2 linked regions of the Ciceribacter thiooxidans genome follow. The protein of the gene in region 2 interacts with the protein of the main gene of each other region in a pairwise test. Links are inferred from orthologs where the notes say so. Each region holds a gene or a part of one and is shown on either strand. Other genes may lie near its edges.

Evidence for each region. Proteins that work in one complex are often made in the same cells at the same time.
Region 1: the proteins of secB (region 2) and secA interact in binary tests that used the Escherichia coli proteins (3 or more experiments, as listed by UniProt). The link is inferred for Ciceribacter thiooxidans from one-to-one orthologs.

Annotation. Positions count from the first base shown.
Region 1 is NZ_CP059896.1:202,222-207,201, forward strand. The notes cover bases 1-3,261. They hold secA (preprotein translocase subunit SecA), read right to left. Parts: upstream 2,928-3,261; coding sequence 201-2,927; downstream 1-200. Other genes in these bases: H4I97_RS00925 (lipopolysaccharide biosynthesis protein), read right to left, coding at 1-55; H4I97_RS00935 (peptidylprolyl isomerase), read left to right, coding at 3,171-3,261. Also shown: more of H4I97_RS00935, read left to right, coding at 3,262-4,013; bifunctional glutamate N-acetyltransferase/amino-acid acetyltransferase ArgJ, read left to right, coding at 4,093-4,980. UniProt on the Escherichia coli protein: Required for protein export, interacts with the SecYEG preprotein conducting channel.
Region 2 is NZ_CP059896.1:3,503,371-3,511,036, reverse strand. Bases 1-2,754 are described here. They hold secB (protein-export chaperone SecB), read right to left. Parts: upstream 1,738-2,754; coding sequence 1,264-1,737; downstream 1-1,263. Other genes in these bases: H4I97_RS17365 (Tim44/TimA family putative adaptor protein), read left to right, coding at 2,475-2,754; H4I97_RS17370 (FxsA family protein), read right to left, coding at 1,826-2,323; dnaQ (DNA polymerase III subunit epsilon), read left to right, coding at 495-1,196; coaE (dephospho-CoA kinase), read left to right, coding at 1-491. Outside these bases: more of H4I97_RS17365, read left to right, coding at 2,755-3,170; mltA (murein transglycosylase A), read left to right, coding at 3,167-4,285; H4I97_RS17355 (Smr/MutS family protein), read left to right, coding at 4,285-4,845; H4I97_RS17350 (helix-turn-helix domain-containing protein), read left to right, coding at 4,842-5,198; gyrB (DNA topoisomerase (ATP-hydrolyzing) subunit B), read left to right, coding at 5,343-7,666. UniProt on the Escherichia coli protein: One of the proteins required for the normal export of some preproteins out of the cell cytoplasm. It is a molecular chaperone that binds to a subset of precursor proteins, maintaining them in a translocation-competent state.

The sequences.
Region 1 (4,980 bases), 3.3 Mb from region 2 along the record:
GCAGGCTGCTCGGCAGTACTTTTTCCGCAAACTGGATCACTGCCGGGATCGACACGCTATACTCACCGATGACGCAATACTGACCGGCGCATTGTGCCTAGTCAGGGTTAAAAAACGGTTCCTCCGTCGCGCACGGGTGTCTCGCCATAATGCAGAAAGGCGGCCCGAGAGCCGCCTTCCAGAGTTTTTGTTCCTGCCTCTTACGCCTGTTCGAAGGCGCCGTGGCAATGCTTGTACTTCTTTCCCGAGCCGCAAGGGCACGCCTCGTTGCGACCGACCTTACCCCAAGTGGATGGGTCCTTGGGATCGCGGTTTTCCGGAGCCACGTAGTCGGGCGCCGCCAGGAGGGCGCCTGCAGAGCCGCCCTCGTTGAAGTCGTCCTCGCCGGTCGTCGCGTCGATATGATGGCCTTCCATCTCGGGAACCGACGGCGGCGGCGCTTCACGCACCAGTTCGACCCGCATCATCTGCGTCGTTACGGCTTCGCGGAGATTTGCAAGCAGTGCCTGGAAGAGTTCGAAGGCCTCGGCCTTATATTCCTGCAGCGGATCACGCTGGGCGTAGCCGCGGAAACCGACCACAGAACGCAGATGGTCGAGATTGACAATATGCTCGCGCCAGAGCTGGTCGATCGTCTGGAGCACCACGGAGCGTTCGACATAATGCATGATCTCTGGACCGAAACGTTCGGCCTTGTCGGCGACAGCCTTGTCCGCGGCGTCGGTAATACGTGCGAGGATATCGTCGTCAGCGATGCCTTCCTCTTTCCCCCATTCCTCGATCGGAAGGTCGAGATTGAGGAGCTGTGCAACGGCCGCCTTGAGGCCTGCCGTGTCCCATTGCTCGGCATAGGCCCGTTCGGGAATGTGGAGACTTACAAGCGACTCGATGACGTCATTGCGCATGTCGGCGATGGTTGCCGAGACATCCGGAGAATCCATGAGCTCAATACGCTGCTCGAAGATGACCTTACGCTGGTCGTTTAGAACGTCGTCGTATTTCAGAAGATTTTTGCGGATATCGAAGTTCCGCGCCTCGACCTTCTTCTGCGCGCGCTCGAGTGCCTTGTTGATCCAGGGGTGGACGATCGCCTCGCCTTCCTTCAGCCCCAGCTTCTGCAGCATTCCGTCCATCCGGTCGGAACCGAAGATGCGCATCAGGTCATCCTGGAGCGACAGATAGAACTTGGAGCGGCCGGGGTCGCCCTGGCGGCCGGAACGACCGCGCAGCTGATTGTCGATGCGGCGGCTCTCGTGCCGCTCGCTCGCGATGACATAAAGGCCGCCCGCTTCAAGCGCCTTCTGCTTGAGCCGAGCGACCTCGTCCGTGATTTCCGCGACTTTGGCGTCGCGTTCCGGGCCGGCCTCCATCTCAGCCGTTTCGCGCTCGATCCGCATCTCGAGGTTGCCACCGAGCTGGATGTCGGTGCCGCGGCCGGCCATGTTCGTTGCGATGGTCACCGCACCCGGCACGCCCGCCTGGCTGACGATATAGGCTTCCTGCTCATGGTAGCGCGCGTTGAGCACGGAGAAATCCTGAAAACCGGATTGCTTCAGCAAGGCGGCAAGCAGTTCCGACTTCTCGATCGAGGTAGTGCCGACAAGGACCGGCTGTCCGCGTCCGTTGGCCGTCTTGATCTCTTCAATGATTGCCCGGAACTTCTCCTCGGCGGTCCGGTAGACCTCGTCGTCCTCGTCTACGCGCTGGATGGGGAGGTTCGTCGGAACCTCGACCACGTCGAGGCCGTAGATATTGGCGAATTCTTCCGCTTCGGTTGCCGCCGTGCCGGTCATGCCGGCAAGCTTGCCATACATGCGGAAATAGTTCTGGAAGGTGATCGAGGCCAGGGTCTGGTTTTCGGGCTGGATCTGCACCTTTTCCTTGGCTTCCAGCGCCTGGTGCTGTCCTTCCGAATAGCGTCGGCCAGGCATCATTCGGCCGGTGAACTCGTCGATGATGACGACCTCGTCGTTGCGGACGATGTAGTCCTTGTCGCGCGTGAAGAGCTTGTGCGCTTTCAGCGCATTGTTGATATGATGGACGATCGCGACGTTTTCGACGTCGTACAGCGAAGCACCCTTCAGAAGGTTGGCTTCCCGGAGCAGGTTTTCCAGCTTCTCGGTGCCGACCTCGGAGAAATTCGCCGAGCGCTGCTTTTCGTCGATCTCGTAGTCTTCCTCGGACAACAGCGGAATGAAGGCATCGATCGTCGTGTATAGATCGGAGCGGTCATCGAGCGGGCCGGAGATGATGAGCGGCGTGCGTGCTTCATCGACCAGGATCGAGTCCACTTCGTCGACGATGGCGTAGTTATGGCCGCGCTGCACCATCTGCGAGCGCTCGTATTTCATGTTGTCGCGGAGATAATCGAAACCGAGTTCGTTATTCGTCGCGTAGGTGATGTCGCAGGCGTAGGCTGCCCGCCGTTCCTCGTCCGACAGCCCGTGCACGATCACGCCGGTGGTCATGCCGAGGAAGCTGTAGAGCTTGCCCATCGTCGTCGAGTCGCGCTTGGCGAGGTAGTCGTTGACGGTAACGACGTGAACACCCTTGCCTGCGAGTGCATTCAGATAAACGGCAAGCGTCGCAACGAGGGTCTTGCCTTCACCCGTCTTCATTTCAGCGATGGAATTGTCGTTCAGGATCATCGCGCCGATGAGCTGAACATCGAACGGGCGCAGCCCGAGCGTTCGGCGTGCGGCTTCGCGGGCGACTGCGAAAGCGGGGACGAGAAGATCCTCGAGGTTTTTGCCCGCGGCAAGCTGTTCGCGGAACTCTGCCGTCTTGGCGGCAAGCGCTCCGTCGTCCAGAGCCTTCATGCTGTCTTCGAGAGCGTTTATCGCCGCGACCTTCGGCTGGTAGGAGCGGATACGGCGATCGTTTGCCGAGCCGAACAGTTTGCGGGCGAGCCCACCAAGACTGACCATCAGCGTGGTCCTTTCTGACACTTCGTCACATATTGCGTGCGCACTCGCCGGCACCCGATCACGGACGAAATGGAGTGCCGCCACCGGAAACTTCACTGGACGCGAGGTTGCGTGACAGATAAGAGGGGGGTCGAATGATGTCAACGGGACAGGTTGCTGCGGAGGCGTTGGTTTCCGGCGTATCCGACAACTTTTCGCCCGATTCAATCGGTTTGAAGCGGTACCCTATTCGAAAGGTCTGTCATGTCTCGCTATCATAAACTTGCCCTTGCTGCATGCGTGGCGCTCGTGGGCCTTAAGGTACCTGCTTTTGCCGAGGACGCCCTGGTGGCGAAGGTCGGCAACCTCGAGATCCGTCAATCCGAGCTCGATATTGCGCTGGCAAATCTCGATCCGCAGCTGTCGCAGCTTCCGGACGAGCAGAAGAAGGTTGCCGCCCTTTCGAGCGCCATCGACGTCAAGCTTCTGGCAGGCAACGCCACGGCCGAGGGCCTGAAGGATGACCCCGCCTACCAGCAGCGCATGCAGTTCATCGCCGAACGGGAGCTCCATAACCTGTATTTCAAGAAGCACGTGGTCGATGCCGTAACCGACGACGAGGTCAAGGCACGCTACGAGAAGGAGATCGCCGCTCTCCCGAAGCAGGAAGAGGTTCGTGCACGGCACATCCTCGTGAAGACCGAAGACGAGGCGAAGGCCGTCATCGCCGAACTCGACAAGGGCAAGGATTTCGTCGAGCTTGCGAAGGAGAAATCCACTGACCCGAACAAGTCGGAAGGTGGCGACCTCGGTTACTTCACCAAGGGGCGGATGGTACCGGAATTCGAACAGGCTGCGTTCGCCATGGAGAAGGGCACTTACTCGAAGACCCCGGTCAAGACACAGTTCGGCTTTCATGTGATCAAGGTCGAGGACAAGCGCGACGCGCCGCCGCCGGCCTACGAAGATGTCGCGCAGCAGGTTCGCCAACTCGTCATGCGCGACAAGTATCTCGAACTGATTGCCAAGGCGAAGGCCGACCAGAAGGTCGAGATCGTCGATGAGACCCTGCGCAAGGGCTATGAAGACGTGAACAAGCAGCCGTAATCGCGGCAATGGTCTTTCGGCCCGCGCAGGTAGCGCGGGCCTTCCCTTTTGTGCTTCGTATTATTCAGGCCGCAAAGAAATGTCTGCCACCGTTTCCCCGCTTGCTCCCAAATCCTACCCTGTCATGCCGCCTGTCAGAGGTGTCCGCATGGCGACTGCGGCAGCCGGCATCAAGTACAAGAACCGCACCGACGTCCTTCTGATGGCCTTCGACAAGCCCGCAGCGGTTGCCGGCGTATTCACGAAATCGAAGTGCCCGTCGGCGCCGGTCGATTTCTGCCGCTCGAATCTCTCTCATGGCGTCGCACTCGGCGTGGTCGTCAACTCCGGCAATGCGAATGCATTCACGGGGATGAAGGGCAGGGAGGCGACGACGCTTACCGCGAAGTCGGCGGCCGCGGCGCTTGGATGCGGAGAGAATGAGATCTATCTCGCCTCCACGGGCGTCATCGGCGAGCCGCTCGATGCGACCAAGTTCTCCGGCGTCCTCGGCGACATGGCGAAGAGCGCGACCGGCGATTTCTGGCTGGAAGCGGCCAAGGCGATCATGACGACCGACACCTATCCGAAGGTGGCGACCCGGACGGCGAAAATCGATGGTGTCGACGTGACGATCAACGGCATCGCCAAGGGCGCCGGCATGATTGCGCCGGACATGGCGACGATGCTGTCTTTCGTGGTCACCGATGCGGACATTGCAGCGCCTGCGCTGCAGGCTTTGTTGTCTGCCGGCGTCGGACCGACGTTCAATTCCGTAACGGTCGACAGTGACACCTCGACCTCGGACACGCTGATGCTTTTTGCGACCGGCGCCGCCGCCGCGGACGGACAGCTGCGCGTCGAATCTGCAGACGACGCCCGCCTTGCCGGCTTCAGGGTTGCCCTCAACGACCTTCTCAAGGATCTGGCGTTGCAGGTGGTCCGCGATGGCGAAGGTGCCCGAAAGATGATCGCGATCACCGTCACC
Region 2 (7,666 bases):
AACTCTACCGTGGAGAGGCGGTGCCGCTGATCGCTGCTGCCTTCCCGGACGTAATTGTCGAGGGTGTGGTCGATAGGACGAAGCTCTCCGAGAATCTGGCGAAGAATCCGGCTAACTTCAAGATCCTTGAGGCGATCGTCCATCCGCTGGTGAGGAGCCGGGAGCAGGACTTCCTGGATAGCGCACGGGATTCTGGTGCCGACATAGTGGTTTTGGACATTCCCCTTCTCTTTGAGACACGGGTCCAGAATCGTGTGGATGTTGTCGTGGTCGTCAGTTGTGATCCGCAGCTACAGAAGGAGCGGGTCCTGAAGCGATCAGGAATGACGGAGGAGAAATTCGACTTGATCCTGGCGCGGCAGGTGCCCGATAAGGAAAAGCGTGCGCAGGCCGACTTTATCATCGATACGGGTCACGGCATCGAATCGGCACGGCGCCAGGTTGGTGAGATTATTTCGACCTTGCGACATTGGTCGCGGGCTGGAGGATAGTGCATGCGGGAAATCGTCTTCGATACGGAAACGACGGGGCTGGAATCCAAGTTCGATCGAGTTATCGAGATCGGCGGGATCGAGCTTCTCAACCATTTTCCGACCGGTCGGAGCTTCCACGTCTATATCAATCCAGGCGACCGCAAGGTTCATCCGGACGCGCTTGCTGTTCACGGTATCAGCGATGATTTTCTGAAGGATAAGCCGCATTTCGCGGAGATCGTCGAGGAACTCCTCGAGTTCTTCGATGGCGCACGGTGGATCGCGCATAATGCGAACTTCGACATCGGCTTCATGAACGCCGAGTTCGATCGACTGGATCGACCGCCGGTGCCGCCCGACATGGTGATCGACACCCTGGCCCTGGCGCGTCGAAAGCACCCGATGGGACCGAACTCGCTTGATGCGCTTTGCCGCCGGTACGGTGTTGACAACTCGCACCGCGCGAAGCACGGGGCACTTCTCGATGCCGAGCTTTTGGCCGAGGTTTACATCGAGATGCTGGGAGGCCGTCAGGCAGCCTTTGGCTTGGTGCAGGCGGAGGAAAAAAAGGCTGTTACGGAGGAAGAAGTCGAGATTGCCGATCATCTGCTTGTGCGAACGACAAAGCTTGCGTCGCGTCTTACCGCCGAAGAAATCGAATCTCACCGCTTGTTGATCGCACGCTTGGGCGAGAAAGCCATCTGGTCGAGATACAGGTCTTAGAGACGTCAGACCTTGATCTACAAAAAAGCCCGGCGAACCGGGCTTTCTCTTTTTGACGTAAAGGCGGTTAGTTCGTCGCCTGCACCTTTGCGCGGGCTTGTTCTTCAGCCACACGCTGCGCGAACATCTGTGCAAAATCGATGGGATCGATCATCAGCGGCGGGAAGCCACCATTGCGCGTTGCATCGGCGATGATCTGGCGTGCGAATGGGAAAAGCAGACGCGGGCACTCGATGAAGAGAACCGGCAGCATGTGTTCCTGCGGGAACCCGGAAATGCGAAAGACGCCGCCGTAAACCAGTTCTGCGGCGAACACCGTTTTGTCACCATCCTTGGCTTCTGCATTCAGCGAAAGCACAACGTCAAAGTCCGAATCCGACAGCGGATTGGCATTGACGTTGACGTTGATGTTGATTGCAGGGGCTCTGTCGCGAGATTGCAGCGAGCGCGGAGCGCCAGGGTTCTCGAATGAGAGATCCTTGATGTACTGAGCCAGAATATTGAGGGAGGGGCTCGCCGTTCCCGTGTCGTCGTTGGCCATTGGGCGTCCTCGTGGCTTTGGATTATCGGGGCCATCTAACACTTCGGGCCCGCGGTTACAACCCTTGCGCCCGGCCGAAACAGCGAGCTTACCGGTCGCCTTCCTTCTTTATATGCCAAGGTGAACTATTGTCTGGCTCACGATGGAAATCGACCTCGTGAAGATCTATCGTTCTTGAATCCTCCCTCTGCGAACTGCCACGCGGCCCGGCGTAGTACTGCTGCCGTGAGGAGAAGAAGACGGTTCGTGCGCCAAGCCGCAACCATACAACCTTGCGTACGAACGGCAGCAGGAGCAGCAGCCCAAGCAGGTCGGTAACAAAGCCTGGAATGATCAGAAGTATGGCTGCTGCAGCAATCATCGCTCCATCAACGAAGGCCTTTCCCGCATCAGTCGTCGCTTGGCCTTCCTCGCGCAGTTTCCGTAGCATTCCAAAGCCGTGAACGCGAAGCAGCATGAGCCCGGTGACAGTCGAAAGGACAATCAAGCCCAGCGTGGTTACCACGCCGACCGCCTGTCCAACAACGATAAAGCCAGCAATCTCGACCAACGGGAGGACGATGAATAACAGTGCCGGAATGCGCATGCCTAACTCTCCTCCGAACCCGCCGATGGCCCCTCGGCACTGGTTCGGGATGACGTGGCGAGCCAAACACTGGCAACGCCATTTGAATGATGGCCTGATGCGGACTATATGGGGATGAAGATTAGAAAATAAACGTCACCGGCGGGATGCGATGGGTTCCAACGACTTTGTAACGCTCTTTTTTCTCGTAGCCGCAGTGCTGATTTTTCTACAGCTGCGCAGCGTGCTCGGCCGGAGGACCGGCAATGAGAAGCCGCCCTTCGAGCCTTACAATCAGCGCGATGTATCACAAGCGCCTGGCGGCGACGATGGAAAGCTGGTGACGTTGCCGCGCCGCGAGGAAGGTGGCGACGAGCGCTTTTCGGCCATCGACGCCTTCGCCAAACCCGGTACTTCGCTCAATGCTTCACTTCGGGATCTGGTGGCCTTCGACGCCGGTTTCAACCCCAAAGAATTCCTCAACGGCGCCAGAATGGCTTACGAGATGATCGTGACTGCCTTTGCCGAGGGAGATCGCAAGACCTTGAAAGGCCTGCTCTCGCGAGAGGTCTACGAGGGTTTCGACAGCGCGATTTCCGAGCGGGAGTCCCGCGGGGAGACGATGAAGTCGACGTTCGTCGGAATCGAAAAGGCCGAAATCAAGCAGGCCGGCATCAAGGACAACGAGGAACAGGTCACCGTTCGCGTGGTCTGCCAACTCATAACTGCGACCTTCGATAAGGATGGAAAGCTAATCGACGGCGACCCCGATGCGGTTAGCGAAGTCAACGATATCTGGACGTTTGCACGCGACATCCGGTCACGCGATCCAAACTGGAAGCTCGTCGCGACCGAATCGGAACAATGAGCGGCAAACTCGAAGGCTTCCGGCTGGCACCTGTCTCGTTCGACGAGATCCCTCGGTGGCGTGAGGACGATCCTTCGCCGCTCTTTGCTGGCCTGAAGGAGTGCGGGCGGTACGTTCGTTCTGTCAAGCCTTACCGCAAGGGCTCGCTGGGTCTCGGTTGCGACGATCTGATGCCACTTCTCGATGGGGTCGAAAAAGCGGCAATCCAAACCAGTGAACTCGCCCGGCAATTTTTCGAAACGAGGTGTCAGCCATTCCGGATTGAGGGGGCGGATGGCAAGCCGGGCCTGGTCACCGCCTTCTACGAACCAGAGGTCAGTGTCTCTTCGAAACGAGACGATGAGTACCTGTACCCGTTCTATCGCCGTCCCTCCGATCTGATCGATATCGACGAAGGGAACCGGCCGGCAAACATGGATCCCTCATATCGCTTCGGATTGCTGCGGGATGGGGCAATTTCAGCCTATCCGGACCGGAGGGCGATTGACCGCGGTTATCTCGACGGACAGAGTCTCGAGATCGCCTGGGCGAAGTCGAAAGTCGACGTCTTCTTCGCCCATGTTCAAGGCGCTGCACGTCTTCGCTACCCGGACGGCGGAACGAAGCGTATCACCTACGACGCGAAGGCAGGCCACCCTTTCTCGGCGATCGGTAAGTTGCTCATCGAGCGTGGCGAGATCGAGCCGGCGAACATCTCGATGCAGTCGATCCGCAGCTGGCTGGCACAGCATCCCGACCAGATCGACGAAGTGTTATGGCATAACCGCTCCTACATATTCTTCCGAGAGGCGGATGTGGACGATCCGGCCCTCGGCCCGATCGCTGCAGCGAAAGTGCCGCTGATCGCCGGACGATCGCTGGCGGTCGATCGGCAGATCCATACCTTCGGCTTTCCCTTTTTTGTCCATTCCGAGACCCTGACGAACATTGACGGTGGCAAGCCGTTCGCGCGGCTTATGCTCGCCCTCGATACTGGCTCCGCGATCGTCGGACCGGCACGTGGTGACATCTTCACCGGTTCGGGTGATGAGGCCGGCGAACTGGCGGGGGCCGTTCGCAACGACGCTGATTTCTACATACTCGTGCCGAAAGAAGCAGCGGCGAGGTACCTCTAGTGTCGGGAAAAGGAAAGCTCAGCGCCGACGATCGAATTCTCTGGGGCAAGGTGGCCCGCACCACGCGACCGCTGCATGGCCGCCTCGAAGATCTGCTGATTTTCGATGAGGAGTTTTCCGAACCGGGGGAGTTGTTCCGGGCTGCGGTCGAGCAGCCTGAGAGCAGTACCGCGCCAACAGCGACCGGAACCGATCGCGAAAAGAAAATTGCCAGCCGTCATCACCCGCTGGAGAGGCCCGTCAAGCGCAAGCTGGCCCGGGGACATCTTGCGCTTGAAGCGCGCATCGATCTTCATGGCCTTATCCAGAGCGAGGCGCATGCAATGCTTCTCGACTTCCTTGTGAGAGCGCATGAGCGTGGCCTGCGACATGTTCTTGTCATTACAGGCAAGGGAAGTTCACGTGGGAGCGACGGCGCGTTGAAGCGGGCCGTTCCGTTGTGGTTCTCGAAGCCCGAATTTCGCCACTTGATCTCATCGTATGAGGTGGCTGCACGCCAGCACGGCGGTGAGGGGGCGTTGTATGTCCGTCTGTCCCGCGCAACCGGGGATCGTCCGTGACACCCTTTGGACAGGCGCTGAGGATGCTTCGCGAGCGAAAAGGTGTTTCGCAAAAAGAGATGGCGGCCGCGATTGGCGTGTCGCCGGCCTACCTGTCGGCGCTCGAGCACGGCAAACGTGGCAGGCCGAATTTCGATCTTCTCCAACGCATCGCCGGCTATTTCAACATTATCTGGGACGAAGCCGAGGAGCTCTTTTCTGTAGCAGGCATGTCCGATCCTCGTGTGGTGCTCGACACGTCAGGCCTTCCTCCGCAATATACCGCTCTCGCGAATACGCTCGCTCACAGGATTCGCTCGCTGCCTCCGAACGTGATAAACGAGTTGAATGACGTCCTAGAAAAAGCCAAATAGCTGCTTAACCCCCGGCTGGCGCCCCTATCCACGGGATTTGGGGTCCTTCACGTTTGGAAGTTTTGCCAAACCACCTATAGTCGACGCGATTGTAGCCGCTGATTCGATGCCGCGGCTCCTATGACTGACTGGAAAGATCGTTGAATGAGTGAGACGCCGGTAACTGAGAACACTGCTTCCGCTGAATACGGGGCAGAGTCGATCAAGGTGCTGAAAGGTCTGGATGCCGTGCGCAAGCGCCCCGGCATGTATATCGGCGACACCGATGACGGTTCCGGTTTGCACCACATGGTTTACGAAGTCGTCGACAACGCGATCGACGAGGCGTTGGCGGGCCATGCCGATATCGTCACTGTCACGCTGAACGCGGATGGCTCTGTTACCGTCACGGATAATGGTCGTGGAATTCCGACGGACATTCACCCGTCGGAAGGGGTGTCCGCCGCCGAAGTGATCATGACGCAGCTCCATGCCGGCGGCAAGTTCGACCAGAACTCTTACAAGGTCTCGGGCGGTCTTCACGGGGTCGGTGTTTCGGTCGTCAATGCCCTGTCGACCAAGCTGGTACTCAAGATCCGCCGTGGCGGCAAGATTCACGAAATCTGCTTTACGCACGGTGTCGCCGACGCTCCGCTCCGGGTCAGTGGCGAGTACGAAGGTCGATCGGGCACAGAGGTTACGTTCCTGCCGAGTCCGGAGACGTTCACCAATATCGAATTCGAGTACAGCACGCTGGAACACCGGCTTCGCGAACTGGCGTTCCTCAATTCCGGTGTCCGTATCCTGCTGACCGACAAGCGCAAATCCGATGTCCGCCAGGAAGAGATGATCTATGACGGAGGCCTGGAAGCCTTTGTCCGCTATCTCGACCGCTCAAAGAAGCCACTGGTGGAACAGCCGGTTGCCATTAGGGGTGAAAAGGACGGCATCACCGTCGAAGTCGCCATGTGGTGGAACGACAGCTATCACGAGAACGTCCTCTGCTTCACGAACAATATTCCGCAGCGGGATGGCGGTACGCACATGGCCGGTTTCCGCGGGGCACTGACCCGTCAGATCGTCTCGTATGCCGATAGTTCCGGGATCATGAAGAAGGAGAAGGTGACGTTGACCGGCGACGATTGTCGCGAAGGACTGACTGCAGTTCTTTCGGTAAAGGTCCCGGATCCGAAGTTCTCCTCGCAAACAAAGGACAAGCTCGTCTCGTCCGAGGTCCGCCCTGTGGTCGAAAGCCTCGTCAACGAAGCCCTCAGCACGTGGCTCGAGGAGCATCCGGGTGATGCTAAGATTCTGGTCGGCAAGGTCGTCGAGGCAGCTGCGGCTCGCGAGGCCGCGCGCAAGGCGCGTGAATTGACCCGCCGCAAGGGTGCATTGGACATCGCATCGTTGCCGGGCAAGCTTGCCGACTGTTCGGAGCGTGATCCGTCCAAATCCGAACTCTTCCTTGTCGAGGGCGATTCCGCAGGTGGATCAGCAAAACAGGGACGCTCACGCGAGACACAGGCTATCCTGCCCCTGCGCGGTAAGATCCTGAACGTCGAGCGTGCGCGTTTCGACAAGATGCTGTCGAGCCAGGAAATCGGAACGTTGATCACGGCGCTCGGCACGTCGATCGGCAAGGATGAGTTCAACGCAGACAAGCTGCGTTATCACAAGATCATCATCATGACCGATGCCGATGTCGACGGCGCCCACATCCGCACGCTTCTGCTGACTTTCTTCTTCCGCCAGATGCCGGAACTGATCGAGCGCGGCCACCTCTACATTGCGCAGCCGCCGCTCTATAAAGTGACTCGCGGCAAGTCGGTTCAATACCTGAAGGACGAAAAAGCGCTCGAAGATTACCTCATCACGATGGGTCTCGAGGATGCGCGACTTACGCTCGGCAGCGGCGAGGTTCGTGCGGCTTCCGATCTTCGCGAGGTCATTCAGGACGCTCTGCGGTTGCGGTCTCTGATCGAGGGTCTGCACTCCCGCTACAACCGTAACGTGATCGAGCAGGCGGCAATTGCGGGGGCACTTAACCCGGAACTGACGGGGAATCGCGAACGCGCGGAACAGACCGCAGCGGAAGTTGCACGTCGGCTCGATCTGATCGCTGAGGAGACGGAGCGCGGCTGGACCGGCCATGTAACCGATGAAGGCGGACTGCGTTTCGAGCGAATGGTCCGCGGTGTTAAAGAAGCGGCTTTCGTCGATGTCGCCCTCATCGGCTCGGCCGACGCGCGTCACATCGACCAGCTGTCAGCGAGGCTGCGGGAAGTTTACGGCGTTCCGCCCGTACTTTCCAGAAAGGATGGACAGCAGGAGATGTCGGGTCCTCGTGCCTTGCTCGATGCCATCTTTGCGGCCGGCCGAAAAGGTCTTTCGATGCAGCGTTATAAAGGCCTCGGCGAAATGAACGCCGAGCAGCTCTGGGAAACGACGCTCGATCCGAACGTCCGTTCGCTGCTTCAGGTGAAGGTCAC